DNA from 2 places in the Paenarthrobacter sp. NPDC056912 genome. Region 1 is predicted to be linked to the other one. Evidence: predicted binding sites of a transcription regulator. Region 1 holds the regulator's gene; the other holds the start of a gene.
What was found. Region 1 encodes LexA, which represses DNA repair genes until DNA is damaged. Its sites were predicted from a motif close to TCGAACANNTGTTCGA; they were not measured.
Positions count from the first base shown of each region.

Region 1 (15,084 bases):
CATTATTGTTGGGTTCCCTGGCGAGACCGAGGAAGACTTCCAAGCAACCCTGGACGTCGTGGAGAAGTCGCGCTTCGCTTCGGCATTCACGTTCCAGTACTCCAAACGGCCCGGTACACCGGCCGCTGAATTGCCGGAGCAACTGCCCAAGTCTGTGGTGCAGGAACGCTATGAAAGGCTGACTGCGCTCCAGGACCGCATCGCCGCGGAGGAGAACGCGAGGCAGCTGGGACGCAAGGTTGAGGTACTTGTCACTGCCCAGTCCGGACGCAAGGCTGACGAGACCCACCGTTTGTCCGGCCGATCAAAGGACCAGAGACTGGTGCACTTCTCTGTTCCGGCCGGAGCCGAGTCCCCCCGTCCCGGTGATTTCGTGACTGTAACCATCACCGAGGCCGCCGCATTCCACCTAGTCGCCGATCCCGCCAGTGCTGCAGATTACACTCTCCGGCGGTCCATGGCTGGCGATGCCTGGGACCGTTCGCAGGCCGATTCCTGTGGCGTCCCTTCGCCCGGCGGCGGTTCGGGCAAGGCCGGTGTGTCTTTGGGCATGCCGTCGTTGCCGGTTCGTCGCGCATAGCAAGGCACGTACCCACCACATGCCGTTTCCTCCTGGTGAAGCAACCCCTCCTGTCATTGCCGTCGTGGGTCCCACGGGCTCCGGCAAGTCCGATCTCGGTGTAAATCTGGCGCTGGCGCTGGATGGCGAGGTCATTAACGCTGACGCCATGCAGTTCTATCGCGGCATGGATATTGGAACAGCCAAAATCAGCGTCGATGAGCGCAGGGGTGTCCCACACCACCTTCTGGACACCATGGACGTCACGCAGGAGGCCAGCGTGGCGGACTTCCAGGAGGAATGCCGGGCCGTCATCGGTGACGTTCACTCGCGGGGCAAACGCGCCATCCTCGTGGGCGGTTCAGGGCTCTACTTGCGGGCGGCCCTTGATGTCCTGGAATTCCCAGGCACTGATCCTGTACTCCGGAAGCGCCTCGAGGATGAGTGCGAAGCCCACGGCCTTGCACTGCTGCGCGCCCGCCTTGAGCTCGTCGATCCTGTTTCTGCCGCCCGTGTTGGCGATGCCCGCCGCGTGATCCGTGCCCTTGAGGTGCATGGGCTCACCGGCCGTCCGTTCAGTTCTTTCATGCCGCAACGCGAGTACTTCCAACCGGCCGTGCAAATAGGCCTGTCCGTGGACCGGGAAGAGCTGAGGGAACGCCTGGCAGTTCGTGTTCATCGCATGGTGGGCGACGACCTGCTCGGAGAGGTCGAGCGGTTGGATGGCCAAGGGTTGAGGCGCGGCAAAACAGCCTCCCGCGCCCTGGGGTACGCCCAATTCCTGAAGGTCCTGGACGGCGAAAGCCAGGTGGCTGCTGCTGCTGAGGAAACCATAGTTGCCACCAGGCAGTTCGCGCGTCGCCAGCTGACCTGGTTCCGGGCCGACCCCCGTATCGGTTGGCTTGACTGGCGCGACCCCGATCTCGTGGCCAAAGCGTTGGCCTTGGCCTAGGCCGCAGCAATTTCTGACCAAACATCCGTGACAGGTAGCCTAGTTCCATGGATGAAACCGCCGCAGTTCCCGCCCAGCAGCCATCAGCTGCCGGAGCCCCCGTGCCCGCTGCCAGCCTTGCAGGTCTGGAGTTCTCCAAGGGCCATGGAACAGGCAACGACTTCGTCCTCATCGCTGACCCCGGCGACGCCCACGAGATCACGCCTGAACAGGTGGTTCAGTTGTGTGACCGCCATGTGGGGATAGGCGGAGATGGCCTCATCCGGGCAGTGCCGTCCCGGTTCCTTCCAGAAGGCCGTGATGTGCTGGAGCAGGACCCCTCCGCGGAGTGGTTCATGGACTATCGCAACGGCGATGGCTCGTTGTCCGAAATGTGCGGAAACGGTGTCCGCGTCTTTGTACATTTCCTCATCGCACAGGGCCTCGTGGACCTCGGCCCGGGCCAAACCCTCACCATTGGTACCCGCGGTGGCATCAAGAAGATCGTCCGTACAGCCAACGCCTACGCAGTGGACATGGGCCCGTGGGAGTTCATCTTCCCGCAAGAAGCCACCAGCAAAGCCATGGACGCACTGGTCAGCGCCGACGGCCTGGAGGTGGCCCGGCCCGGTCTTTCCGTGAGCATGGGCAACCCGCACACCGTGGTGGCGCTTGCTGAGCTCAGCGAGCTTTCGGCCACACAGTTGTTCAAGGCTCCGGTGGTTGATCCCAAACCCGCCAACGGTACCAATGTGGAATTCGTTGTCCCCGCAGAGCCGCTGGTCGAAGACGGTGTGGGAACCATCACCATGCGTGTCCATGAGCGAGGAGTGGGGGAGACCCAGTCGTGCGGCACCGGGGCTTGTGCCGCCGCCGTCGCCATCCGCCACTGGGCGGGCAGCACCGCCCCGAACGATTGGCACGTCAACGTACCGGGCGGCGTCGTGGGTGTTAAATTCTTCCCGGGGGCCGGCGGCCGCGAGCACGTGGAGCTTAGCGGGCCCGCAGTCATCGTTGCTACTGGGACGCTTTCCTGACCCGTAGGATCCTGAAGGACTTGGACGTACTTTCACGGGAGACCGTGAAAGTACCGTCCAATTCAGAGGCCAGCCAGCGCTGGAGCGAGTCCGAGCCCAGGTTCTTCTGAACCACCAACCAGGCGTTTCCGCCTGGGGCAAGGCGAGGCAGCCAGGTCAGCAACAGCGAATGAAGTTCGTCCTTGCCGATGCGGATGGGCGGGTTGGACCAGATGGTGTCGAATTCGACGGCGGGGTCCACCTCGTGCGGAAGGCTGGCCTTGACGTTGGTCAAGCCAAGCGACTCCGCATTCTCGTTCGTCAGTGTGATGCAACGTTCGTTGACGTCAACGGCGTGGACCTGCGCGTGGGGCGCCATCAGTCCCAGGGTCAGGGCGATGGGACCCCAGCCGCAGCCGATATCCAGGAGGTTGCCCCTCGGCGAAGGCGGCGGGACGTCTGCGAAAAGAACGGCTGTTCCCTTGTCCACGCCGTCCGGACTGAAGATTCCCGAGGAAGTCTGCAAGTGGCGCGGAGCTCCGGCGAGTTCCACTGTGAGGGGCTTGCGGGTGAACGGTCCGGCCGGTTGGGCGCTGAAATAGTGTGCAGACTCCATAATTTGCCAGATTAGTTGGCTATCGGCGCCTTGGGAAACTGTCAGCTCGCAAGGGCGGTTTGACACCGGGTGCTAACGTGGAGTGCATGTTCTTGATCTTCGAGTAATCGGCCGAAACCCGCCTGAAGCATAGGCGCTACACGGCACCGCCCGCGATGCAGGCCCGGCTCGGCTCTATTGCCCCGCCCATGGCCTTTCCGCTGGCAGGTCCATCCGGCATAGTCCATTGACTCCCTTTGGAGACGGACGCTCTGAAGATCACACTCACCCACGCATCGTTTGTGGACCGCCATTCTTGCGGTACGCAAGGCGTAGTGGCAGTGCGCTCTCCTGCTGGCCAGGACCTTCCCGCGGATCCAACCCGCTCGATCACAGCAGCCAGAGCTCCCACGGGACAATGGCGTTCACCACACAGGAGGCCTCTTTGGCCCAAGCCCGTCAGCCCAGCGCGAATAGCGCCCCATCGAACAGCAAACAGCACTATTCTGGAATAGCCGAACAGTCTAAGGAGACCATGACCACCCAGAAGCACTCCGGATCCGATTCCGACGCCCAGGACATGAGTCCTGAACAAATCCAGGCCGTCATCGACCGGATTCTTTCCAAGGATGTACCTGTCCAAGCATCCGATGACAATGATGCCAGCGGCGTGTTCGGCAAGGCCCAAGCGATCTCCACGCTTGACCAGGAACACAGCATTTACGACGGCGACCAGGAAGACCTGGCCGAACGCCGTGCGCTTCGCCGTACCGCAGGACTGTCCACGGAACTCGAGGATGTCACTGAGGTTGAATACCGGCAGTTGCGCCTCGAACGCGTAGTTTTGGCGGGATTGTGGACCGAGGGGACCCTGGCCGACGCCGAGAACTCGCTCCGCGAACTGGCAGCCCTGGCTGAGACCGCAGGGTCGGAAGTACTCGATGGCTTGGTGCAGCGGCGCATGAAGCCGGACCCCGGTACCTTCCTGGGATCGGGCAAGGCGCAGGAACTCAAGGACATCGTTGCCGCCACCGGTGCCGACACCGTGGTGGTGGACACGGAGCTTGCACCATCGCAGCGCCGCGGCCTTGAAGACATCGTGAAGGTCAAGGTTGTGGACCGCACCACGCTGATCCTGGACATCTTTGCCCAGCACGCCAAGAGCCGTGAAGGCAAGGCCCAGGTTGAACTTGCGCAGCTCGAGTACCTGCTCCCGCGTCTGCGTGGTTGGGGTGACTCAATGTCCCGCCAGGCTGGTGGACAGGTGGGTGGTGCCGGTGCCGGAATGGGTTCGCGTGGCCCGGGTGAAACCAAGATCGAACTCGATCGCAGGCGCATCCGTACCCGCATGGCGAAGCTTCGTCGTGAAATCGCCGCGATGAAGCCGGCGCGTGAGACCAAACGTGCCAACCGCCGTCGTAATTCTGTACCTTCTGTTGCTATCGCCGGGTATACCAACGCTGGAAAGTCGTCACTGTTGAACCGCCTTACGGACGCCGGTGTACTTGTGGAGAACGCGCTGTTCGCCACGTTGGACCCCACGGTTCGCAAGGCGCAGACTCCAGATGGCATCGGCTACACGCTTGCTGACACTGTCGGGTTCGTCCGTTCCCTGCCCACCCAACTGATCGAGGCCTTCCGGTCTACGTTGGAGGAAGTAGCGGACGCGGACCTCATCCTGCACGTCGTGGATGCTTCGCACCCGGACCCGGAGGGGCAGATCGCGGCCGTGCGGTCCGTCTTCACGGAGGTGGATGCGCGTAAGGTTCCCGAGATCATTGTCCTGAACAAGGTGGACGTGGCGGATCCGTTCGTCGTCGAACGCCTGAAGCAGAAGGAGCCCCGCCACGCGGTGGTTTCCACCCGCACCGGACAGGGAATCGCGGAACTCCTGGAAGACATCAGCCAGTCCATACCCCGGCCGGGGGTGCGCCTTGAGCTGCTGATTCCTTACGACCGTGGCGAAATGATCAACAAGCTGCATAGCTCCGACTCGGAAATCTTGAGCCTGGACCACCAGGAGAACGGGACCCGCGTCGTGGCGATGGTCCGTGAAGGACTGGCCGCCGAACTGGAGTCATTCGTCAGCAATGGTTGAGAAGGTGGCGGCGGACGTCGTCGAGTCGGTGGGGGAAAAGTTCACCCTTGAGTTGTTGGACCGGGCTGTTGCCGGGATGGGCGGTCAAAGCCGTGCCGGCCAGCACGAAATGGCCAAGCATGTAACCCGGGCCATCGATACCGGGGAGCACCTGCTGGTCCAAGCGGGAACGGGGACAGGTAAGTCGTTGGCATACCTGATTCCGTTGATCGCGCATTCGATGGACAGCAATAAACCGACGCTCGTGTCCACCGCCACCTTGGCATTGCAGACCCAGATTGTTGGCCGCGATCTTCCGCGCCTGCTGGAGACCATCAACCCTGCCCTTGAACGGCCCGTGTCAGTGGCTCTCGTCAAAGGCCGGGCCAACTACGTCTGCCGTCAAAAACTTGAGGGCGGCTTCCCCAGCGAAGAACCGTCGGAAGGGCAGCTGTTCTCCCTCGGTGAGGACACCAGCGTTCCACACTTCGCCGCGTCCATGGGCGGACCGTCGTCGCAACTTGGCAAGGAAGTGGTGCGGCTCCGGGAATGGGCAGAAAAGACTGCCACTGGAGACCGCGACGAACTCATGCCCGGCGTTACTGACAGGGCATGGCGGCAGGTATCGGTGACCTCCATGGAGTGCCTCGGTGCGCAGAAATGCCCCGTGGCCGAGGATTGCTTCAGCGAGCTGGCACGGTCCCGGGCGGCGGAAGCGGACGTCGTCGTCACCAACCATGCAATGCTGGCCGTCAGCGCCTTTGAAGGGCTGGCCGTGCTGCCCGAATACGACGTCGTGGTGGTTGACGAGGCCCACGAGCTCCAGGACCGGGTGACAGGCGCCGTATCAGGTCAATTGTCGGTAGCCATGGTCCACGCCGCGGCCTCAAGCGCACGCAAGCACACCGCCATTACCGTCGATGCTCTCAACGCTGCGGCCGAGCGCTTGGATATGGCCATAGCCGGCGTGCCCAATGGGTTGTTGCCCAGTGGGCTCAACGACGAACAGCTCGATTGCCTGGACCAGTTGCGGGACGCTACGCGCGCGGCACTCTCCGATTCGAAGACGGACTCTTCAAACGCGGTGGACGGCGGCAGGCAGCTCGCGCGGTCCCGCCTCATGCTCATCCTGGAATTGTGTGAGCGGATGCTCGCCGCCAAGGAGAACCGGGAAGTGGTCTGGTTCTCGCGAAACAGCACCTTCGACCCCCAGCAAGGCTACTCGCAGCCTGACGAGACAAGCCCGGCACTTATCAACATCGCCCCGCTCAGTGTTGCGGGAAGGCTGCGCGAAGGCCTGTTTGCCGGACACACTGTAGTCCTCACTTCGGCGACCCTCGCCATAGGTTCAGCCTTTGAACCGGCAGCGGGCGGCCTTGGGCTGATTGGCGACGGCGCGCCAAGCTGGACCGGAATCGATGTTGGCTCGCCTTTTGACTACCCCAAACAGGGGGTGCTGTACGTGGCGAAACACTTGCCCAAACCGGGCCGTGGGACTTCCTTGGAAGCGCTGGACGAACTTGAAGACCTCATCAGGGCGTCCGGTGGGGGAGCGCTGTGCCTGTTTTCGTCACGGCGGGCGGCCGAGGAAGCCGCCGATGCCATGCGGCTCCGGCTGGACGTGGACATCCTTTGCCAAGGTGAATCCACCATGGCGGCCCTGGTGAAGCAATTCGCGGACGAACCAGATACCTGCCTGTTCGGAACGATGTCCCTCTGGCAAGGTGTGGACGTTCCCGGAGTTTCCTGCCGCCTCGTGGTCATCGACCGCATACCGTTCCCGCGACCCGACGACCCCCTGATGACCGCCCGCTCCCGGGCCGTCGCTCAATCCGGTGGCAATGGATTCATGGCTGTGTCCGCAACCCACGCCGCCATTCGCTTGGCGCAGGGAGCAGGGCGCCTTATCCGCTCTACAGGCGACAAAGGGGTTGTGGCGGTGCTGGACTCCCGACTCTCCACGGAGCGGTACGGAGGGTTCCTGCGGGCCGCCCTGCCGCCATTCTGGGCGACGACCGACAAAGCGGTTGTCCGGGGAGTCCTGGAGCGTCTGGGTTCGAAAAAGAAAGCCTAGAGGGAACGCAGTACCGAGACGACCTTGCCCAAAATGGTGGCTTGGTCGCCGAGGATCGGTTCGTACTGGGTGTTCTGGGGCAGCAGCCACGTGTGACCGTCGCGTTGGCGGAAGGTCTTCACTGTGGCTTCGTCATCCAGCAACGCGGCGACGATGTCCCCGTTGATGGCATCATTCTGACGCCGCACAACCACCCAGTCGCCGTCGCAAATGGCAGCATCGATCATCGAGTCGCCGGCGACCTTCAGCATGAACAACTCACCGTGGCCCACCAGCTGACGCGGCAAAGGCAGGACATCTTCCACGGTTTGCTCGGCGAGGATGGGGCCACCCGCGGCGATGCGGCCAACTAACGGGACCATTGCGGTATCGCTGGCGCTGGCCAGGTCTGTGAAGGAAAGCCGACCTGCGCTTCGCAAAGTGGCAGGCGCCTCCACTCCGGGCGCGGTTCCACCGCCATCGAGGGTCAGGGGCATAAGGACTTCCATGGCACGGGGACGTTTGGGGTCGCGGCGCAGGTAACCCAGCTTCTCCAGTTGGGACAGCTGGTGCGTGACGCTGGACAAACTGGCGAGCCCCACGGTGTCGCCGATTTCGCGCATGCTCGGCGGATATCCGTTGTCATTGACCGACCGCTGGATGGTCTCCAGGATCTTCTTCTGCCTGACAGTCAAACCCTTGGGACTCTTTGGAGGCTGTTGGCTCCGCAGGGGTGCCCCGCCGCCTGTGGCTTTCGCTGCCATGTTCGCCAATGCCTTTCCGTTCCGCCCCCGCACGCTCAAAAGAGTGTCCGGGGATGCTGGGTCTGAAAAATGTCAGACCCTCCTGTTCCACTGAAACAGTGCCTGTTTCTTCACTCAAACGTAGGGCAGGCACAGGCGTTTATCAAACATTTGTTCTAGCGAGTCTCGACACCGTTCGTTGATAAGTGCTAAAAATGTCATAGCAAGGTTCGAATATGTGTTCTATAAACCTAACGCAGAGACCGGATTTTCGAAGAAAACGTTCGAACGCCCGGTGCTGTTGAAGGGAACACAAGAATTGGCAGCCACGTGCCGGGCAGTCCGGTGCAGGCAATCGCTCAGAAGGGCTCAGCTCATGTCCGCAATCACCAGGCTTGATGACTTCCGCACCACGCCGGCGCCCCTGCGCCTCACGCGACGGGGACGGATCGTATTCTTTGGCATCCCGGCAATGCTGCTGGTTGCCGCACTGTTGACCTTTGCCGGGTTCGTCACTTCGCCGGCCAAGGCTTCGGATACCCAAGCCCAGCTCCGGCCCCCTGTCGCGGTGACAGTGACAGTCCAGGCCGGTCAGTCCCTGTGGGGCATCGCAGGTGCAGCGGCACCTGAACGGGATCCTCGCGACGTCATTGCAGAGATCATCCAGTTGAACGATCTCCGCGGCGGCCGTATCCAGCCCGGTCAGCAGTTGTTCGTTCCCGCCAACTAGGGCCCGGAATCCGGTTGCCCCGCGTCATAGTTAGTCGGCAGTAGCAGCGGCCCCTTAAACTATCTTGGTGAGTGACCAGCTTGAGCGACTTGACCGACTTCCCCTCCGGACCAACCTGCGTGGACTGAGCCCCTACGGCGCACCGCAGCTTGATGTCCCCATTCTGCTCAACGTCAACGAGAACACTCATGGCGTTCCGGCTGATGTCCAAGCCGCCATTACTGAGGCAGTCGCCGCCGCCGCTACCGGGCTGAACCGGTACCCCGACCGCGAATTCACCGAGCTTCGCCAAGCCTTGGCTGAGTACCTCGGCCACGGGCTGACCCCTGACAACATCTGGGCCGCAAACGGCTCCAACGAGGTCCTCCAGCAAATCCTCCAGGCTTTCGGTGGTCCGGGACGCAAAGCGCTCGGCTTCCCTCCTACGTATTCGATGTACCCCTTGCTTGCCAGCGGTACGGACACCGAATATGTCCGGGGCGTTCGAGCTGACAACTACGGGCTGGATGCTGAATCGGCCGCTGCGCAGGTCCGCGAAACCGGGGCCAATATCGTGTTTCTCTGTTCGCCCAATAACCCCACGGGTACGGGCCTGGGCCTGGATGTGGTGGAGGCGGTCTACGCGGCCGGTGAGGCCAGCCAGGCGATTGTGATTGTGGACGAGGCCTACCACGAGTTTGCGCACGACAACACGCCCAGCGCTTTGACCTTGCTCCCCGGACGGGAGCGCTTGATCGTCTCACGCACCATGAGCAAGGCGTTCGCGCTGGCCGGCGCACGGTTGGGTTATATGGCCGCTGCTCCCGAGGTGACGGACGCCATCAGGCTGGTGCGCCTGCCCTACCACCTTTCTGCTGTCACCCAGGCAACCGCACTCGCGGCGCTCAGCCACCGGGCAGCATTGATGGCTGACGTGGAGGACATCAAGGTACAACGCGACCGCATCGTCAGCGAACTTCTCCGGATGGGACTGAAGCCGGCGGCCTCGGACTCCAATTACGTCTTCTTCGGCGGCCTTGAGAACCCGCACGCCATCTGGCAAGGCCTGTTGGACGCCGGGGTGCTGATCCGTGATGTCGGTATTCCGGGCCACCTCCGCGTTACCGCCGGCACTGAGCCGGAGACCACGGCTTTCCTTGAGGCGCTGGAGTCGCTTCTGGACGGCCCGGCGTCGCAGCCCGCCTAAACTTGTCTATAGACCCACCCACCCTCCGTGTATAAGGACGTCCCAATGAGCGAAACCGGCGCCACGCCGTCCGCTGCCCGCACCGCGCGCATGGAGCGCACCACCAGCGAATCTTCGGTCCTGGTCGAGATCAACCTGGACGGTACTGGTGTCTCCGACATCAGCACGTCGGTGCCGTTCTACGACCACATGCTGACTGCCCTGTGCAAGCACTCGCTGATTGACATGACCGTCAAAGCCACCGGTGATACCCACATCGATGCTCACCACACCGTGGAAGACGTCGCCATCACATTTGGTGAGGTACTGCGTACCGCCTTGGGCAACAAGGCCGGTATCCGTCGCTTCGGCGAAGCAACGGTCCCGTTGGATGAGGCCCTCGCGCACGCCGTCGTGGACGTATCCGGACGTCCCTACCTGGTGCACGGTGGCGAGCCCGCCGGCCAGGAGTACCACCTCATCGGTGGACACTTCACAGGTTCATTGACCCGCCACGTGTTCGAGGCCATCACCCTGCATGCCGGGATCTGCCTGCACATGAACGTACTTGCCGGCCGGGATCCGCACCACATAGTGGAGGCGCAGTTCAAGGCGTTCGCGCGGGCGCTCCGTTCAGCGGTGGAGTCCGACCCACGCGTGGAAGGCATTCCGTCCACCAAGGGAGCCCTGTGAGCGGCCAGATCCTGAACAAGGGGGCAGTGGCCGACGCCACTGCGTCCGTGAAGCCGGAGTCGCCTGAAGGCATGCCCACGGTCACGGTCCTGGACTACGGTTCGGGAAATGTTCGCTCGGCCGTCCGGGCATTGGAGCGTGCCGGTGCGCATGTGGTCCTGAGCTCCAAGCCTGAAGACGTGCTGAACGCCGACGGCCTGGTAGTACCTGGGGTTGGCGCGTTCGAGACCGTCATGAGGGAACTCAAAGCAGTCGATGCCATCCGGATGATCGGACGGCGGGTTGCAGGGGGTCGTCCCGTACTGGCCATCTGCGTTGGACTGCAGGTCCTTTTCGAGGCCGGCGTGGAGCACGGCACGGAGTCCGAGGGCATGGCCGAGTGGCCGGGCAAAGTGGAACTGCTTCCTGCCCCGGTTGTCCCGCACATGGGATGGAACACCGTGGACGTGCCGGAAGGCTCCAAGTTGTTCGCTGGCGTCGAGGAGGAACGCTTCTATTTCGTGCACTCCTATGGTGTGCAGGAGTGGAACTTCGATGTCGTCCAGCCACGTATGGCCCCGCCCATGGTGACTTGGTCGGAGCACGGCGCACGCTTTATTGCCGCCGTCGAGAACGGGCCGCTCTGCGCTACGCAGTTCCACCCGGAGAAGTCCGGTGACGCAGGAGCGCGGCTCCTGCGGAACTGGGTGGACACTTTGCGTAAGCCCGGGACCCCCGCTGCCGAATCGCAATCGTCCGGCGAAAGCGGTGCCGTCTAAATGTGGTCCGTTGTCCTCATGGGCCTCGCCGGTGTGCTGGTAGGCGGAGGTATTTCTTTCCATCAGCAGAAAAAGCCGCGATGGGTCTCCATCTCTTTCTATGTGCTGGCAGGGATGTCCCTGCTGGCCGCCTACCTCCTGACGCTTCCCGGCAACTGAACGCCGTAAGCGCACTGAACTCCAAGGACAAACATGACCTCCTCCGACCAGACCGTTCTGGAACTCCTGCCTGCCGTTGACATCGTTGATGGCCAGGCGGTCCGCCTCCTGCAAGGTGAGGCAGGCTCGGAAACCAGCTACGGAACGCCCCTTGAAGCAGCCTTGAACTGGCAGAACGCCGGTGCTGAATGGGTTCACATGGTGGACCTCGATGCTGCGTTTGGCCGCGGAAACAACGCCGACCTCATCAGCGAGGTAGTTTCCCAACTCAACGTCAAGGTGGAGTTGTCCGGCGGATTGCGGGACGACGAGTCGTTGGAACGTGCACTGGACCTGGGCGTTGCCCGGGTAAACCTCGGCACGGCAGCTTTGGAGAACCCTGACTGGACCCGCCGGGCCATTGACCGCTTCGGCGACAAAATCGCCGTCGGCCTCGATGTCCGCGGGACGACGCTCGCCGGCCGTGGCTGGACCAAGGAGGGCGGCGACCTTTGGGAAGTTCTGGCCCGCCTTGAGGACGCCGGTTGCGCGCGCTACGTCGTCACGGACGTCACCAAGGACGGAACGTTGCAGGGCCCCAATGTGGAGCTCCTGCGTCAGATGGTGGAGAAGACCGGCAAACCTGTAGTGGCTTCGGGCGGAATCTCCAGCCTGGAGGACCTTCGCGTACTGCGTGAACTCGTACCGCTCGGAGTGGAAGGTGCGATTGTGGGCAAGGCGCTCTATGCCGGTGCGTTCACCTTGCCCGAGGCCTTGGACGTAGCCGGCCGCCGCTGATGCCCCATCACGAGCACGGCGACGACGTGGGCCACCACCACAACGCTGCCCGACGCGAACTGCCTGGCCACATCGCTGCCGCGTTGGCCGGGGCCGGGGGAGCCACCGACTCCGCCGGTCAGCCATGGGCGGGGCGCAGCCTAAGCGGCGCTGACTCCAAGATCCACAACTTCGAGGACGACGACGGCACGGCCGACGCCGGCTACGTTGCGGCTATTGCCGCGCTGGTGGACGGGGCCGGAAGTGAGGCCGACGTCGTCGCGTCACTCGCCACAGCGAGGGTCTTCGTGCCGGTGGTTGCCCAGCTTGCCGAGGAAGCAGGGGGTGTAAACGGGCTGCACGCGGACAAACAAGCGGATATGGCTTTGGTCACACTCAAGGCCCCCGATGGCCGTACGGCCATGCCTGTGTTCACCTCGGCGGCTGCCCTCGAAGCGTGGCATTCCGAAGCCCGTCCAGTGGCTGTTTACGCCGCCCGTGCGGCACTTTCGGCGGTGTCGGAGGGTGCGCAGCTTTTGGTCCTGGATCCTGGCTCCAACTTCACGTTCGTCGTCCGGCGTCCAGCCATGTGGGCCCTGGCCCAGCAACGGGACTGGACGCCGTCATACCTTGATGATCAACTGGAGGCAGCTCTCGCTTCCACGGTTTCGGCCTATCGGACGGTCCGCCGCCTCGAGACGCAACCCGGTGCCGGTGTCGCGTCCCTGACGGCCGACGGCCGGACGGTGCCCGGGGGCGGATCGGGTCCGGAGCTGCGCGTCGTCCTCTTCCTCGAAGATGGACTCGACGCCGTGGCTGTGCAAACGCTCGTTGCCCAATTGAACGATGCGTGGGCGCGGATGGATTCCTTTGCCGAGGGCGTTGATTCCATAGAAGTAAAACTGCAGCGTGCGGCGCAGGAGCCTGGGCTGCACTAACGGCAGTACCCGTTCCCCGGGGCTGCCCCGGGGGAACAAGAGGATTTTGCCAGTGAATTTCGCTCTCTATAATGAGATGCTGTCCATCCGCCCTGTCCGGCGCCTGTTGGTGGTGGGCATGATCGCCCGAATTCCCCATTCGGCGGCCGGTGTGCTCCTGACGTTGCACATCGTCCTGACGCTGGGGGAGGGCTACGCTGCTGCGGGTGCCGCGGCCGCCGTCATGACAATCGGCATTGCGCTTGGGGCTCCTTGGCGTGGCCGACGTGTGGACATGGTGGGCCTCAGGAAGGCCTTGATCCCTTCTGTTGTGTCCGAAACCGTGATCTGGTCGATCGTTCCGCATGTGCCGTACGCCTGGCTTTTGCCCCTGGTCTTTGTGGGCGGCCTCTTCACGCTGCCCATTTTCAGCGTGGTCCGCCAATCGCTGGGAGTAATGGTGGAGGGGGAGCAGCGGCGTTCCGCGTTCGCCCTCGATTCGATCGCCACGGAGCTCGTCTTCATGATCGGCCCGGCTGTTGGAGCCATCGTGGCCACCAGCGGCTTCTCCGCTGTGGGACTCACCGCAGTGGGGATATCGGTTTCTGTTGCCGGGCTGTTCCTGATGTGGTTCAACCCGCCCACCAGGAGCGCGGAAAACTGCACGCCGCAGGAATCGGCTGAACGGGCTGCCGCGGACCTGGCGGCCGCTGAAGCCGCCATGGTCGCTTCTGCTCCGGCCCACGTGCAGGAGGCGGCGTCGGAGATGACGTCCGCAACCTCCCGGACCTCAGCCCTCAGAAACCGGGTCGCCCGGAATTTCACCTGGTTTACAGTCTCGGTGGCAGCTCTGTTCGCCGTGGCCGCAGGAGCCGGTATGGTGCTCAGTGGCTCGGACGTGAGCATTGTGGGGCTCCTGGAGCGGGGAGGTCACCAGAACCAAATCGGCATCGTGTTCTTCTTCTGGTGCGCAGCGTCCGTTGTAGGCGGCCTGATCTACGGCGCCATGAAGCGTTCCATCTCGCCCATGCTGTTGCTGTTGGGCATGGCAGCGTTGACGATTCCCATGGGATTCGCACAGGACACTTGGACGTTGGCCTTCCTCTCGCTCCTCCCGGGCCTCCTGTGCGCCCCGGTGTTGTCCGCGTCCTCGGAGAAAGTGGCCGACCTCGTGGAAGAGGAGCGACGCGGCGAAGCCATGGGATGGTACGGATCCGCGTTGACGGCGGGCGTCGCGTTGGGCGCGCCTCTTGCGGGTGTCTTCATCGACACCGTAGGGCCTTCCGGAGGTTTTGCCGCAGTCGGCTCTGCTGGCGTCGTGCTTTGCCTTGCGGGGCTGGTCCTGATGGCTACACGCAGGCGCGCGGCGCGCGTCTGAGGCCTCTCCAAACCCGGAAGACAACGACGGCGGCCCGACCACATGGGGGTCGGACCGCCGTCGTTCGTTCTTGGGCAGTTATTTGCTAGTTCACCGGGCCGGTGAACTTTTCGCCCGGACCCTTGCCTGGAGCGTCCGGCAGGAGCGATGCCTCGCGGAAGGCCAACTGGAGGGAACGCAGCCCATCGCGCAACGGGCCGGCGTGCTGCGAGCCGATTTCCGGTGCGGCAGCGGTGACCAGACCCGCCAGGGCGGTGATCAGCTTGCGGGCTTCGTCAAGGTCCTTGAGGTCTTCCGCATTGGGGTCGTCAGCAAGGCCGACCTTAACGGCTGCAGCACTCATGAGGTGAACGGCGCCGGTGGTGATGACTTCTACGGCCGGGACCTCCGCGATGTCGCGGATCTGCTGGGACACCCCGGCGTCAGCGGCGGGGGCGGCGTCTTCGCCATAGGCGTTGCGGGAATTGCTGTCTTCAGTGCTCATACTGGTAAGCTTGTCACAGACCGACTGGAAGTCGTTATTCGCATTCAATGCTCCCGCCGTGTGCAATGTG
Region 1 covers NZ_JBHUCD010000004.1:228,863-243,946, forward strand. The annotation lists gene miaB (tRNA (N6-isopentenyl adenosine(37)-C2)-methylthiotransferase MiaB) at 1-580, shown strand, start outside; gene miaA (tRNA (adenosine(37)-N6)-dimethylallyltransferase MiaA) at 600-1,511, shown strand; gene dapF (diaminopimelate epimerase) at 1,559-2,527, shown strand; gene ACFRJ9_RS06515 (class I SAM-dependent methyltransferase) at 2,508-3,122, opposite strand; gene hflX (GTPase HflX) at 3,637-5,199, shown strand; gene ACFRJ9_RS06525 (ATP-dependent DNA helicase) at 5,192-7,252, shown strand; gene lexA (transcriptional repressor LexA) at 7,249-7,995, opposite strand; gene ACFRJ9_RS06535 (LysM peptidoglycan-binding domain-containing protein) at 8,351-8,704, shown strand; gene ACFRJ9_RS06540 (histidinol-phosphate transaminase) at 8,772-9,890, shown strand; gene hisB (imidazoleglycerol-phosphate dehydratase HisB) at 9,936-10,562, shown strand; gene hisH (imidazole glycerol phosphate synthase subunit HisH) at 10,559-11,320, shown strand; gene ACFRJ9_RS06555 (hypothetical protein) at 11,321-11,479, shown strand; gene priA (bifunctional 1-(5-phosphoribosyl)-5-((5-phosphoribosylamino)methylideneamino)imidazole-4-carboxamide isomerase/phosphoribosylanthranilate isomerase PriA) at 11,513-12,256, shown strand; gene ACFRJ9_RS06565 (SseB family protein) at 12,256-13,173, shown strand; gene ACFRJ9_RS06570 (MFS transporter) at 13,226-14,530, shown strand; gene ACFRJ9_RS06575 (DUF1844 domain-containing protein) at 14,616-15,014, opposite strand.

Region 2 (15,084 bases), on a different contig from region 1:
CCGGACGCGAGATCGGCTTCGGAAACGCCCACGGAAGCGATTTCCGGTGAGGTGAAGATGTTGGATGCCACCTGGTTGAGCTTGAGCGGCTTCACGCCGTCGCCCATGAAGTGGGCAATCGCGATGCGGCCCTGCATGGCGGCCACGGACGCGAGGGCGAAGACACCCGTGCAGTCGCCTGCAGCGTAGATGTTGGGGGCCGTGGTGCGGGAAACACCGTCAACCTTGATGTGACCGGACTCCGTGAGGGTTACGCCGGCTTCCTCGAGGCCGATTCCAGCCGTGTTGGGAATGGAACCGACACACACCAGGCAGTGCGAACCCGTGACGATCGACCCGTCACCCAAGGTGACCTTGACGCCGTCGTCCGTCCGTTCGACGGCGTTGGCGCGGGACCGGGACAGGACGCGGACGCCGCGACGCTCAAAGACACCTTCCAGCAGCTTTGCAGCGTCCGTATCCTCGCCGGGCAGGACCTGCTCGCGGCTGGAGATGAGGGTGACCTTGGAGCCGAGGCCGTTATAGGCGGAGGCGAACTCGGCGCCGGTCACACCGGAACCCACCACGATCAGCTCTTCGGGAAGCTCGTCCAAGTTGTAGATCTGGGCCCAGTTGAGGATGCGTTCGCCGTCGGGCTTGGCGGTGGGCAGTTCGCGCGGGTGGGCGCCTACGGCCAGCAGTATGGCGTCGGCCTCGATGGTGCGTGTGCCTTCGAGGGTCAGGACCTCGATGGTGTTGTTGTCCAGCAGCTTGCCGGAACCGATGACGATTTCGACGCCCAGGCGCTCAAGGCCCGCCCGGATGTCATCGGACTGTCCGTGGGCCAGGTTCAGGACGCGATCGTTGATGTGCTTGAGGTCCGCACGCGGCTTTGAGGCCGTGCCGTCGCCGTCGAACTTCACGCCCAGCTCGTCCGCCTCACCAACGCGGGTCATGAGGTCGGCGGTGGCAATAAGGGTTTTGGAGGGCACGACGTCGGTCAGCACGGCTGAGCCGCCAAGGCCTGCGCGTTCGACGATGGTGACGTGTGCGCCGAGTGAGGCGGCCACCATTGCGGCTTCATATCCACCGGGACCACCTCCCAGGATCGCGATACGGGGGGAACTGAAGTCAACTTGGGTGGTCACAATCCTCAATTCTCGCTCATAGCCGGGCCGGCTGCCACTCAGCCGACCCTCACCATGGCTTCATCCCTACCAAAGAGCAGCGGGCGCAGGGTAGCTTGTACCAGTGAGTAACACTGAGCTGATGAACACAGACCCTTTCGAAGCCGCCCAGGCCGCCGCAGACTTCATTGCTGCGGAGACCGGCGTCGAGTCCCACGACGTAGCCCTGGTGCTCGGATCCGGCTGGGCCGAAGCCGCCGATCTGATCGGTGAAACCACGGCCACCCTGAACGCTTCGGAGGTCCCCGGCTTCCACAAACCAGCAGTGGTGGGCCACGTGGGCACCATCCGCTCGGTCCTCACCAAGGAGGGCAAGCGCGCCTTGGTCCTCGGCGCCCGGACGCACTACTACGAGGGCCGCGGCGTACGCTCCGTAGTCCACGGCGTTCGCACCGCGGCGGCCGCCGGCTGCAAGACCCTGGTGCTCACCAACGGCTGCGGCGGACTCAACGAGGATTGGACCCCGGGAACGCCGGTCCTCATCAGTGACCACATCAACCTCACCGCAACCTCACCGCTCGAGGGCGCCACCTTCGTTGACCTCACCGACCTCTACTCGTCGCGCATCCGGGCCCTGGCCCGCGAAGTTGACCCTTCCCTCCAGGACGGCGTCTACGCCCAGTTCACCGGCCCGCACTACGAAACCCCCGCCGAGGTCCAGTACGCCAAGCGCATCGGCGCCGACCTGGTGGGTATGTCCACCGCCTTGGAAGCAATCGCGGGCCGCCATGCAGGCATGGAAGTTTTCGGCATCTCCCTGGTCACCAACCTCGCGGCCGGCATCAGCCCGGTTCCGCTGAGCCACGCCGAAGTCCTCGAAGCCGGTCAAGCCGCTGGAAAGAGGATCTCCAAGCTGCTGGCGGAGATCATCGCGAAGCTTTAGGTTTCCTTTCGGCAGGGCACGCCGAGGGGTTGGGTCTCACCCTTTACGACCCGTCATGAGGGCGGGATCTCACCCTTCGTTGCCCGCGACGGGCCCAAATGAGGATAGTTTTGTCCCTATGACATCCAGCGATGCCGCCTTTGAACAGCTGATCACCGACGCCCGCCAGTGGGCTTCCCAAGACCCGGACCCGGCGACGTCGGCTGCCCTCGTGGAGCTCGCCGACCTCGCCAGCGGCGGTGATGCCGGAGCTGCCCAGGAACTGGGCGACAGCTTCAGCGGCACACTGCAGTTCGGAACGGCCGGCCTCCGCGCAGCGCTCGGCCCCGGCCCGAACCGGATGAACCGTGTGGTGGTCCGCCGGGCAGCGGCCGGCCTGGCGGCATTCCTGACCGAAACCGTAGCCGCAGCAGCGCCGGGGACCCGGCCACGCGCCGTCGTCGGCTTCGATGCCCGCTACAACTCGGATATTTTCGCTGAAGAGACCGCGGCCATTTTCACCGCGGCGGGCATCGAGACGTACCTGATGCCCGCAGCGCTCCCGACGCCGTTGCTCGCCTTCGCGGTCAGGAGCCTGGATTGCGACGGCGGCGTGATGGTCACAGCCAGCCATAACCCGCCGCAGGACAACGGCTACAAGGTCTACCTGGGGCGGCACGCAGTGTCCGAAAGCGGCCGCGGTTCACAGATCGTGGCACCCTACGACGCGCAGATCGCAGCAAAAATCGAGGCCGTGGGGGCCTTGGATTCGATCGAATTGGCGGACGACGGTTGGACCGTGTTGCCAAGCTCCATCGCCGCTGACTACGAAACTGCCATGGCAGGACTCGTGGAACGGGAGACCTTCCCCGCCCGGGACCTCAAGATCGTCCTCACACCCATGCACGGAGTCGGCGGCGAAACGGCCGTTTCCGTCTTGAGCGCGGCCGGCTTCACGGATGTCACGCTCGTTGCCGAACAGGCCGAGCCGGACCCTGACTTCCCCACGGTCGCCTTCCCCAACCCGGAAGAGCCCGGCGCGTTGGACCTGGCTCTCGCCGCTGCCGAGGATTCCGGTGCGGACATCGTTTTGGCCAATGATCCCGACGCCGACCGCGCTGCGGTTGCCGCTTTGGACCCCGCCACGGGTGCCTGGCGGATGCTGCGCGGCGACGAAGTGGGAGCACTGCTGGGCGCACATATCGTGGCGCGTGCGGCTGCCGTGGCCGGGGACGAGCCGCAAACCGGAGTGTTCGCCAATTCCATTGTTTCCTCACGGCTGCTCTCGCGGATTGCCGCTGCAGCGGGGTACGCGCATGAAGAAACGCTGACGGGCTTCAAATGGATATCACGGGTTCCAGGCCTCAGCTACGGGTACGAGGAAGCGCTGGGGTACTGCGTTGCACCGGAGCTGGTCCGCGACAAGGACGGCATCTCGGCGGCGGTACTGATCGCGGAGCTGGCCGCAGCCGCCAAGGCCGAGGGCAAGACGATCTTTGACACCCTGGACGACTTGTACCTGGTGCATGGACTGCATGCGAGTGACCAGCTGAGCATCCGTGTGGCCGACCTGGGCCTTCTCGATGCCATGATGAACCGCTTGCGGGTCAACCCTCCCGAAGCCTTTGGAGGCTCCGCCGTCGAGGTGTTCACGGATCTGGCCGAAGGCAGCGAGGCCTTGCCGCCCACCGATGGATTGCTGTACCTCACCCGGGACCAGAGCCGGGTGATCATCCGGCCGAGCGGCACGGAGCCCAAACTGAAGTGTTACCTGGAGGTCATCCAGCCTGTGGAATCGGCAGCGGAACTTCCCGCCGCACGCCAAGCAGCGCGAACAGCCCTGGACGACGTCCTCGGGGATGTCCGCGAAGCATTGGGTTTGTAGGACCTAAACTTCAACCTCGATGTAGCCGTCCACCAAGCGGGTAGCGAATGCTGCGAGCTTCAGGTCCGGCTGCGTGAAGCACTCACCTGTTTCGAGGTCGTACACCTCTTTGTGCAGCGGAGAGGCGATGGTTGGCCGGCTTCCGCGGGATCCAATGATGCCGCGGGCCATGACGTTGGCCAGGGTGGCCGGGTCCTGCTGTGCGACGGCGAATACCTCACCGGGCGCGGTGCGGAACAGCGCAACCTGTCGGCCGGCGATCAGTGCCGCTTCGCCCCAGGCCAGCTCGAGCTCGTCCACCGGGCACACACGGTGCCACGTGGCGGTTGCGGTCAGGTCCTCGGCACGGTCCAGAATTACGGTCATTTCAGCCCCTCTCACTGTGTCCGGGTGCTGGCATCTTCCACCGTCATTCCCCCGGACCGGGCCACGCTTGCGGCCACTCCTCCACGCTAGGACGCCGGTGTTTCATGGGGTGTCCGCGTTTGTGTCCAGCGGGTAAAAGAGACCTCACACCCCAGGAAATGCGTTCGTGATGCAGAAGTTAAGATCACGAAACATAAGGGAAACTGAAGCGAAACTGCCCGTCCCTAGGCTGGAAGCACAAGTTGCGGAGATCCGTCTGCAGCATCTGCGAAAGGCCCACCAGTGACCGGACACACTTCAAGTACAGAGAACCCGCGCCGCATCGTCGTGGTCGGAGGCGGCCCCGCTGCCCACCGTTTCGCCGACGCCATGTACAACCGCGGTCTTGAAGGCTGGCAGGTTACGGTCCTCACCGAAGAGGCCCACCTCCCCTACGACCGCGTGGCGTTGAGCAAGGCCCTGACGGAAACCGGCGTGGACCTCACCCTGGGCGACGCTTCCATGTGGGATCACGAGGCCCTGACGCTGAAGACCGGCGAGCGCGCCGTCAAGATCGACTCCGTTGCCAAGAGCGTCCTCACTGCGGCCGGCAACAAATACGAATACGACCATTTGGTGGTGGCTTCGGGTTCGGATGCAGCCCGCCTCCCCATTCCTGGTTCCGAGCACACCCACGTGTACCGCACCCTCGAGGATGTCTGGGCCATCAACAAAGCCATCGCCGAGCTGGGCGCGAAGCTTGGCCGCAAGGTCAACGCCGTCACCATCGGCGGTGGCTTGCTGGGACTTGAGTCCGCGGCAGGAACCGAGCAGCTCGGCGCCACCCCGATTGTCATCAACGGCTCCCCTTGGCTGATGAATACCCAGTTGGACGAAGGCGCAGGCCAGGCCCTCGGCCGGCTGATCGAAGCCAAGGGCTTCGAGGTACATGGCGGAGTGTTCCCGTCCCAGGTCTTGTCGGACGACGACGGCAACGTCACCGGCGTCCTCATGGCCGACGACCGCGTCATCGATGCGGACCTGGTGATCGTGGCCATCGGCGTCAAACCCCGTGACGATCTCTTCCGCGCTGCCGAGGGCGAAGAGCAACTGTTCAGCCTGGGCCAGCGTGGTGGCGTGGTCATCAATGACTTCTGCGCCACCGAGGTGGACGGGATTTGGGCGATCGGTGAAGTGGCCAACTTCCAGGGCATGTGCCTGGGCCTTGTTGCTCCGGCGAACACCATGGCCGAGATCGTCGCCGACCGCCTGCACGGCGGAGAGGCCACCTTCCCCGGTTTTGATACAGCCACCAAGCTGAAGCTGTCCGGTGTGGATGTTGCCAGTTTCGGTGACGCCTTCGCCAGGACCGAGCACTCCCTCGAAATCGTCTACGCCGACCCCGCCCGTGGCGTCTACCAGAAGATCGTCACCACGGACGATGCCAAGACCCTGTTGGGCGGTATCTTCGTGGGCGACGCTTCCCCCTACATGAGCCTGCGTCCCCTTCTGGGGCGCGAACTCGCTGCGGAGCCGGGCGCCTACCTGAGCGCTGCCGGCGGCGGCGAAGCACCGGAGACCGAGCTCCCTGATGACGCGATCCTCTGCTCCTGCAACAACGTGGCCGCCGGAACCATCCGTGACACCATCAACGGTTGCGGTGCCTGCGAGGGCAACGCCCCGGTCCAGGAACTCGGCGAGCTCAAGGGCTGCACCCGTGCAGGTACCCAGTGTGGTTCCTGTGTTCCGATGCTCAAGAAGCTTCTGGAAGGCGAACTGAAGAAGTCGGGCATCGAGGTCTCCAAGGCCCTGTGTGAGCACATCAGCCTGTCCCGCCAGGAACTCTTCGATGCCATCCGTGTCTTGGAGCTCACCTCCTTCGAGGAGATCATGGCCAAGTACGGCACTGGCGCGGGCTGCGATATCTGCAAGCCGACCATCGCCTCCATCCTGGCCAGCCAGCATTCCGCTTACGTTCTGGACGCCGGCCGCGGCTCCCTGCAGGACACGAACGACCGCGCCTTGGCGAACATGCAGAAGGACGGCACGTACTCGGTGGTTCCGCGCATCGCCGGCGGCGAGATCACGCCCAAGGGCCTGGGCGTCATCGCTGCGGTGGCCGAGAAGTACAACCTCTATACCAAGATCACCGGCGGCCAGCGCATCGATATGTTCGGTGCACGCCTTGAGCAGCTCCCGGACATCTGGAAGGAACTGGTCGACGCCGGCTTCGAGTCCGGCCAGGCGTACGGAAAGAGCCTCCGAACGGTGAAGTCCTGCGTTGGATCCACCTGGTGCCGATTCGGCGTCCAGGACTCTGTGGCCATGGCCATTGCCCTGGAGTTGCGCTACCGCGGCCTCCGCAGCCCCCACAAGTTGAAGATGGGCGTTTCCGGTTGTGCCCGCGAATGCGCCGAGGCCCGGGGCAAGGACGTTGGCGTGATCGCGACGGCCGACGGTTGGAACCTGTACGTTGGCGGTAACGGTGGCGCCACCCCGGCGCACGCCAAGTTGCTCGCCAAGGACCTCGACGACGCAACGCTGCTGAAGTACATCGACCGTTACCTGATGTACTACATCCGGACCGCGGACCGCCTGCAGCGCACGGCGCGCTGGCAGGAAGAACTCGACGGCGACATCAAGCACGTCGAGGAAGTGGTGGTCAACGATTCTTTGGGCATCGCCGAGGAACTTGAGGCGGCCATGGCCAAGCACATCGACACCTACGAGGACGAGTGGGCCGAGACCTTGAAGGACCCGGAGCGGCTCCGCCGGTTCCGTTCTTTCGTCAACGCACCCAACCAGAAGGACGAGTCCATCTCCTTCGTTCCGGAGCGCGGCCAGATCCGCCCCGCGACGAACGAAGAAAAGGGCGGCGTGCTCATCGCCTCCACCATCCCGGTCCGCAGCGAATAACAAGGGGTCCCCATGCAGCTCACCATTGATCTCACCGGCCGCGACGTCCTGGTCACGGGCTCGGAGAAGACCGCCCGGCAGGCAGTGCGCCGCTACCAGGTGGCCGGCGCCAACGTCTACCGGCTGAGCACCCCTGAAGGAGTGCCGGCCGACGGCCAGCTCCCCGAGCGCCCGTTCCTGGTTGCCGTAGTGGACGACGGCGGTGCCGGCTGGGCGCCGTTGGTGGAACGCTGCCGCAATGCCGGGATCCCGGTTGCGTTTGAGCCGGCACCGGGAGCCGAAGGACACGTGACACTGGTGGGCGGGGGTCCTGGCGCCCTGGATTTGCTCACCGTGGGTGCCGTGGACGCCCTGAGGGATGCCGACGTCGTGTTCTACGACCGGTTGGCTCCGTGCCAGGAACTGGCCGCCCTGACTTCGGCTGAACTGGTGGACGTCGGAAAGCAACCCGGCCACCACAAGGTGACCCAGCGGGACATCGAGAAGCTCATGGTGGAAGCGGCCTTGCGGGGCAAGAACGTGGTCCGGCTCAAGGGCGGTGACCCGTACGTGTTCGGCCGCGGTGGCGAGGAAGGGGCGGCCTGTGTTGCTGCGGGAGTTCCCGTCCGCGTCATTTCCGGCGTCACAAGTGCCATCTCCGTTCCCGCAGCCGCGGGTATCCCTGTCACCCACCGCGAAGTGAGCCACATGTTCACCGTGGTTTCCGGTCACGCCCCGCTGACGGAGAAGGAGCACATGCATTTGGCGGGTCTCGGCGGCACGATCGTGGTCCTCATGGGCATCGGCACGCTCCCGCAGCTGGCTGCGGGCCTGCGCCGGGCAGGGATGACCCCCGAGATGCCCATGGCCGTAGTGGAACGCGGCTACCGGCCGGGCCAGCGCACCACCATCGCGGATCTCGGTACGATCGAAACAGCAGCTACCGGTTGCAGCAATCCGGCCGTACTGGTCATCGGCGAGGTAGTCAGGGTGGCTGAAGCCAACCGGAACCATGCCGAAGCATCCGCCGAACTGAGCCGACTCGCGGCTTCGCTCCTTGAAGCCTGAAGGTAAAAACACATGACTGTTGCACGTGCCCTCGAAGTCCATGACGCCGCACCCGCTCCGGAAGTTTCCGATGCCCCGGACGCGCCGCTGGACGGATTCCGCATTGGCGTCACCTCGCACCGCCGTTCCAGGGACCTCATTGAGGCCCTGGAACGCCGCGGTGCGAGCGTGCTCCACGCTCCTGCGCTGAAGATCGCCCCTGTTCAAGAGGACATGGTCCTCATCGAGGACACCAAGACCATCATTGCCGCCAAACCGGACATCTGCATTGCCACCACGGCCTATGGCATGCGCCGCTGGTGCGAAGCCGCTGATTCCTTCGGCATCGGCGAGCAACTCCTGGAGGCGCTCTCCGCCTGCCGCATGTTCGTCCGGGGCCCCAAGGCCCGCGGCGCCGTCCGCGCGGCCGGCCTTGCCGACGTCGGGATCAGCAGCGACGAGACCACGGCGACGCTGGTAGACATGCTCCTGGCAGAGGGCGTGCGGGGTAAGACCGTGGCCGTTCAGCTGCACGGTTACACGGACGTCCGGCAACTGGAGCGGCTCCGCATGTCCGGCGCCACCGTGCTGACGGTGACGCCGTACCGCTGGGTCAAGCCCGACGGCGAAGACAAGTTGCCGCGCTTGATCGAAGCCGTGTGCAGCGGCAACCTTGACGTGCTCACTTTCACCAGCGCCCCTGCAGTGGACGCGATGTGGAGCACGGCGCACGAGATGGGCTTGTACCGCCAGCTCATTGAAGCGCTCAAGGGCCCCGTGACGGTGGCCGCTGTTGGGCCTGTTACCGCGCAGCCACTGGTTGACGCCGGACTGACGCCGCTGATCCCGGACCGCTACCGCATGGGTGCGCTGATCCGCCTCGTGACCGAACACCTGTCCCTGAACCATGTGCGCCGCTTGGAGACCAAGAGCGCCACCATTGAGCTGCGCGGGCGTTGCCTGCGGATCAACGGCGACGTGGTGGAGCTGGCGCCTGCTCCCCTTCTGCTGCTCCGTGCCTTGCTCGGTGCCGGTGGCGCTGTGCTGTCCCGCGAAGCACTGTCTGACCTGCTCGATCTCCGGGGCTCGGTGCATGCGTTGGACATGACTGTCAGCCGGCTGCGGTCCTCGCTTCCGGACGGAAAGCTCGTCGAAACCGTGGTGAAGCGCGGGTACAGGCTGCGGGCTTAGCTTCCGTCTCAACGCTACGCCGCCTTCACCAAGGGAAGCTCGTCCCAGTTGGTGGTGTAGCGGGGGCTGAGCATGTCGCGCTTCATGGACCAGTCCGCGCCACCCTTGATTCCGGCGTACCCCAGGCCGATGGAGCCGCGGCCATAGCGTTTGCTGACGTCCTCCAGCAGCGTACCGATGCCGCGTTCCTCATGCCGGTTCTCGAAGATCTCCAGTGGTTTCTGGTTGCCGGTGGGGCGAAGGTCCGTGACCATGATGCCGGCTTTTGCATACCGGACGCCTTCCTGCATTTTCGGCACCAGGGCGTGGGCTGCCTTGGTCAGCAACACTGGATCCGAGGTGGGCATGGGCAGCTTGACGTTGACGGTGGGGAACGATTTGTCGTTGGGGTTGTAGACGGACGTCGCAGCGAAAGCGGTCAGCAGCTTCGCTTGCAGATCATGCTTCGCGAGCCGGGCGCTGGCCATCTGGCCGTACACGCTGAGCACCTGCCGCAGCTCGGCCGTCGTCGTAATCGGCGTGGAGAAGGAACGGGAGAAGATCAGCTGGTCCCGCCCGATCCTCTCCTCTTCCATGGGGATGCAGGGTGTCCCCTGGAGTTCGAGGACCGTGCGCATCATGACGATGGAAAACTTGTCCCGCAGTGCCACGGGATCCGCTCGGACAAGATCCAGGATGGAGAAGATTCCCATCGCGTTCAAGCGTTTGGTGAGCCGGGTGGCCACGCCCCAGATTTCAATCACGGAGAGCCGCGCCATGAGGGTCTCGCGTTGGCTTTCCGGAACCGAATCCCAGCGACATACGCCGTTGAAGGCGGGATTGTGCTTGGCCCATTTGTTGGCCAGCTTGGCGAGGGTCTTGGTTGGGGCAATCCCAACGCACACCGGCACCCCCACATGCTTGCGGCAGGCGACTTTGATGGTGCGCCCCAACTCCAGCAAGTCCTCCGGCTGGCCTTTGACCCCCAGAAACGCTTCGTCGATGGAGTAGACCTCCTGCCAGGCCGAATAGCGCCGCAACAGTTCCATGATCCGTGAGCTGATATCGCCGTACAGTTCGTAGTTGCTCGAGAGCGCTATGAGCCCCCATTCCTTGGCCCGGGGCGCCAGTTTGAACCAGGGATCCCCCAGTCCGATTCCCAGACTCTTGGCCTCCGGCGACCGGGTAACAGCACAGCCGTCGTTGTTGGACAGCACGATCAGCGGCTTTCCCTCCAGCGCAGGGTTGAAGGCCCGCTCGGCCGATGCGTAGAAGCAGTTGATATCCACGTGGGCGATCTCCTGCATCCGGTGCATGAGGGCTGGCTTGGACATCTTCCTCCTTCATCGGGCCATAGCACGTGCGCTCTGTTTACACCGCAGGACACGCCATTGATTCGAATATATCTTCGAATGATTCCACTGTACCGCCAGCCGCCGACAAGAAAGCAACCCGTCCGCCGGACTGTGGAAAAGTCCGGCGAACGGGATGCTGGGCACGGGCAGGTGGCCGCTAGGAACCGAGTGCTGCGTCCTTCCTGTGCACCAGGTAAATGGCGCCCGTGGTGACGTCTTCCTCAAGCGCCTCGAGCGTACGGCCCCTGGTTTCGGGAACCTGGGTGTAGATGAAGATGAGCGCCAGGATGCCCACTGCGCCGAACAGGAAGAACGTTCCCGTAATGCCCACCCCGGCTACGAGGGTCGGAAAGAACAGGCCCAGGAGTGCGTTGGCGATCCAGAGGCAGAACACGGAGAGCCCGATGGCGAAGCCGCGGATGTGGAGCGGGAAGATCTCGGACAGCATCACCCAGACGGCAATGTTGAGGAATGTCTGCATCGAACCGACGAAGGCGACCACCAGGAACAGGATCACGAACGGACGGGCAGCATTGCCCACCGGAAGGACAATGGATGCGATGCCGATCAGGAAGTGGCAGATAGTGGTCAGCGTGAACCCGAGAAGGAGCGTGGTGCGGCGGTTGATGCGTTGCATGAGCGTCAGGGCAATGACACCGCCGACGACGGCAATCACGCCGGGGGCGATATTGGCGACGAGGGCGGCATGGGAGTCGAACCCGGCTTCCACGAGCACCGACTGGCCGTAGTACATGATCGAGTTGATGCCGGTGAGCTGCTGGGCGACACCCAGGCCAATGCCCACCAGGACGATGCGCAGGATCCACTTGTCCTTCAAAGCGCCCCAGGAGGTGGACTTTGATTCCTTTTCCTCGTCCGCAAGGTGCTTGACGTCGGCCATTTCCGCCTCGGCCCGCTCCACGGATCGGATGGTCTTCAGGACCACCAAGGCTTCCTCCGAGCGGCCTTTCGAAATGAGCCAGCGCGGCGATTCAGGCATCCGCAACATGCCGAAGAAGAGGGCGATGGCCGGCAGCGCCGCGACGGCGAGCATGACGCGCCAGACTCCCCCGAACTCACCCCAGACATTGCCGATGATCGCATTGACCACGAAGGCGGCAAGCTGGCCGATGACGATCATGAGTTCGTTGCGCCCAGCGAGGGAACCACGGATTTCGTAGGGTGCCAACTCGGCGAGGAACACGGGAACCACCGTAGAGGCACCACCAACGGCGAGGCCCAGAATGACGCGGCCCACCACCATCACTTCGAAGCTTGGCGCAAAGACGCAGGCCAGCGTTCCGGCAAGGAACAGGACCGCCAGCAGGATGATGGTCTTCCGACGCCCCCAGGAATCGGACAGTCGGCCGCCGCCCACGGCTCCTGCAGCTGCCCCGAAGAGCAGGGAGCTGGTGACTACGCCTTCCGTCAGCGGCGTAAGGCCGAGGTCCGCCGTCATTGGCCGCAAAGCCCCGTTGATGACACCGGTGTCGTAGCCGAACAGGAGGCCGCCGAATGTGGCCACCAAGGCAACGAGGCCCAGGCGCTTACGGTGCGGGCCGTTGGTCAGCGGAGGAAGGACAACGCCGTGGGCGCCTTCCCGTCGCGTTTGCGTAGCGGACATCAGGACTCCTTTGTCAGTGTGTTGCGGGTCATACTCTCCCGCTCTAAAACTAGACTAACGCGCGAAAGTCTTAAATGTAAGGTCAAACTAACAAATGAAGTAAATGGTCATTTCGCGCCATGGCAAGATGGAGGACATGGCCCCCGACCACCGGCACCGTCCAGCTACCCAAAGTGATGTCGCCCGCGAGGTCGGCGTGTCCAGGACACTCGTGTCGTTCGCGTTCCGTGGCGCACCCGGGGTCAGCGGCCAAACCAGGCAAGCCATCTTTGACGCAGCCAAACGGCTCGGATACCGGCCCAACGCCGCAGCCGCCGACCTCGCTCGCAAGCACCGCTCCGCCGTCGGGCTTCATCTGATGGACATCCGCAACGAGGTTTACGCCGATATCCTCAGCGGCGTGCGCATGGCGCTGCCCCAGGACAGCAACCGGCTGATCCTGAGCGTCTCGCGATCCGTTGACGGCGTGGACCAAGGCGCACTGGAGTCCCTGATTGAGGCCCGGGTAGGAATCATCATTGCCGCGACGCTGCTGGACTCCGACGAACACGTCCGCGAACTGGCCCGGATCGTCCCGCTGGTGAGCGTCACCCGCCCGGTCGATGGAGTGGACAGCGTATATTCAGACGACGCCGCGGGAGCGCGGGCCGCCACGCAGCACCTTCTCGGCTTGGGGCACACGAGGATCGCCCACCTGGCCGGCCCGCTGTACGACGGCCACATCGTCCGCCGCCAAAGCTATGAACAAACAATGCGCGACGCCGGGCTGAAGCCACTGACGCTGGCAGCGGACGACTTCACCCAGGATGCCGCGCAAAGGGCCGCCACCCAGTTACTGCTGGAGGCGGACCGCCCCACCGCCATCTTCACGCATAACGACCAATTCGCCCTGGGTGCCCGGGAAGCCACGTACGCCCTGGGCCTGAGCATCCCGCGCGACGTGTCCTTGGTGGGATACGACAATTCGAGGACGGCCCGGCTTCACGGCATCGAGCTCACATCCGTGGACCTCCATGCCGTCGAGCTGGGACAGTGGGCGGGAGCGGTGGCGCTGGATCGGCTCAACGACCCCGAGGTTCCCATCGCCGACAAGAAGCTCGCACCGGAGCTGGTGGTCCGCACGTCCACTGCGCCGCCGGAAAGCGCGCGTTAGACGTGGTGCAAGCAGGTGGTGGCCACACCCCAAATGGTCAGCTCCGACATCGCCGGCACCCTGATGTCCGGGAACTTCGGATTGTCAGCCTGCAGCACCACCCCTGACGACGTGATGCGGAGCCTCTTGATGGTCAACTCGCCGTCCAGGACAGCAACGACGACGGACCCGTCCTTGGGTTCGAGCGCGCGGTTGACGATGAGCTCATCCCCGTCACTGATCCCGGCCCCTTCCATGGATTGCCCGGTAACCCTGACCACAAAGGTGCTGGTGACATCCTTGATCAGATGCTCATTGAGATCGATCCGCCCATCGAAATAGTCCTGAGCCGGCGAGGGATACCCTGCCGCCACAGTCACCGGAGCCAAGAGCACCGATATCAGGGAAAAGCCCGCATCTATCACGCGGGGGCCGACGATCACGCCCACAACACACCTTTATTCGAATATATGTTCGATACTCGAGTGTACAGCTCCTAGCGAACAACCCGATACCGCACGTGGGTGACCAGACCCGTGCCACCCACCTCCGCAGGCTCAAGCCGGAGATCCCCGACGCCATCCAGAAGCCGCTCGCCGCTGCCAAGAATGACCGGCGAGATGTGGAGCCGGAGCTCGTCCATCAGTCCCGCTGAGAGGAACTGCCGTGCGGTCTGCGCTCCTCCGGCGATGGCTACGTCCTTGGTCCCGGCGGCTTCACGGGCACGGTCCAAGGCAGCCTCGATTCCGTCCGTGACGAAATGGAAAGTTGTGCCGCCCTGCAGCTCCAAAGGCTCTCGCCGATGATGGGTGAGGACGAAAACTGGTGCGTGATACGGCGGTTCTTCTCCCCACCACCCGCGCCAATCCGCGTCCCAGGCTTCGGGCCCCGGGCCGGCGAACATGTTCCGGCCCATGATGAACGCACCGGCTTCCAGGATGCCGGCAACCTCGGCCGCGTTGGCTTCGCGTTCCTCGAACTGCCAGCGGTGAAGGCGTTCGCCACCCTCCCCCAACGGCTGTTCGAAGCTCTGGCGGGGTCCGGCAACGAATCCGTCCAAGGACATGGTGAGATCGCAGGTGACTCGGCTCATCCGCCCATCCTGCCACCGTCCGCCCGGGGCGCATAGGAACAGCTAGGAAACGTTGAACCCGCCGTTGCTGTGGAGGATCTGCCCGTTGATCCACGAGCCCGCATCGGAGAACAGGAACCGCACCAGGTTGGCGGTATCCGAGGCCGTGCCGAGCCGTCCTGCCGGAGTGGCCCCGGTGGTCCACCCGCGGATGGCATCGTCCATCCAGCCGGTGTCGATGGGGCCGGGATTCACCACGTTGGCCCGGATCCCGCGGTGGGCGAGTTCAACAGCTGCGGCTGTGACGATGCGATCCAACGCACCCTTGCTGGCACCATAGGGCAGGTTGTGCACAGTGTGGTCACTTGTCAGGGCCACGATCCGTCCGCCGGCTTCACCCGGAGCGGCGTCCGGCAGCTGCTCTGCAAAGGCCTTGATCAGCAGCCACGTGGCGCGCGCGTTCACGGCAAAGTGGCGGTCCCAGCTCTCCAACGACGTCGTCAGGACCGAGCTATCCACCGACTCACAATG
Region 2 covers NZ_JBHUCD010000023.1:58,686-73,769, reverse strand. The annotation lists gene ACFRJ9_RS20690 (NAD(P)H-quinone dehydrogenase) at 1-1,127, opposite strand, end outside; gene ACFRJ9_RS20685 (purine-nucleoside phosphorylase) at 1,249-2,049, shown strand; gene ACFRJ9_RS20680 (phospho-sugar mutase) at 2,168-3,913, shown strand; gene nirD (nitrite reductase small subunit NirD) at 3,917-4,279, opposite strand; gene nirB (nitrite reductase large subunit NirB) at 4,562-7,174, shown strand; gene cobA (uroporphyrinogen-III C-methyltransferase) at 7,187-8,221, shown strand; gene ACFRJ9_RS20660 (uroporphyrinogen-III synthase) at 8,234-9,391, shown strand; gene ACFRJ9_RS20655 (Y-family DNA polymerase) at 9,406-10,704, opposite strand; gene ACFRJ9_RS20650 (sugar porter family MFS transporter) at 10,883-12,349, opposite strand; gene ACFRJ9_RS20645 (LacI family DNA-binding transcriptional regulator) at 12,453-13,502, shown strand; gene ACFRJ9_RS20640 (LexA family protein) at 13,499-13,930, opposite strand; gene ACFRJ9_RS20635 (dihydrofolate reductase family protein) at 13,978-14,574, opposite strand; gene ACFRJ9_RS20630 (SDR family oxidoreductase) at 14,617-15,084, opposite strand, start outside.
Region 2: ACFRJ9_RS20655 (Y-family DNA polymerase) is a predicted target of LexA. The motif match lies at 10,767-10,782, and genes of this name have one in related genera.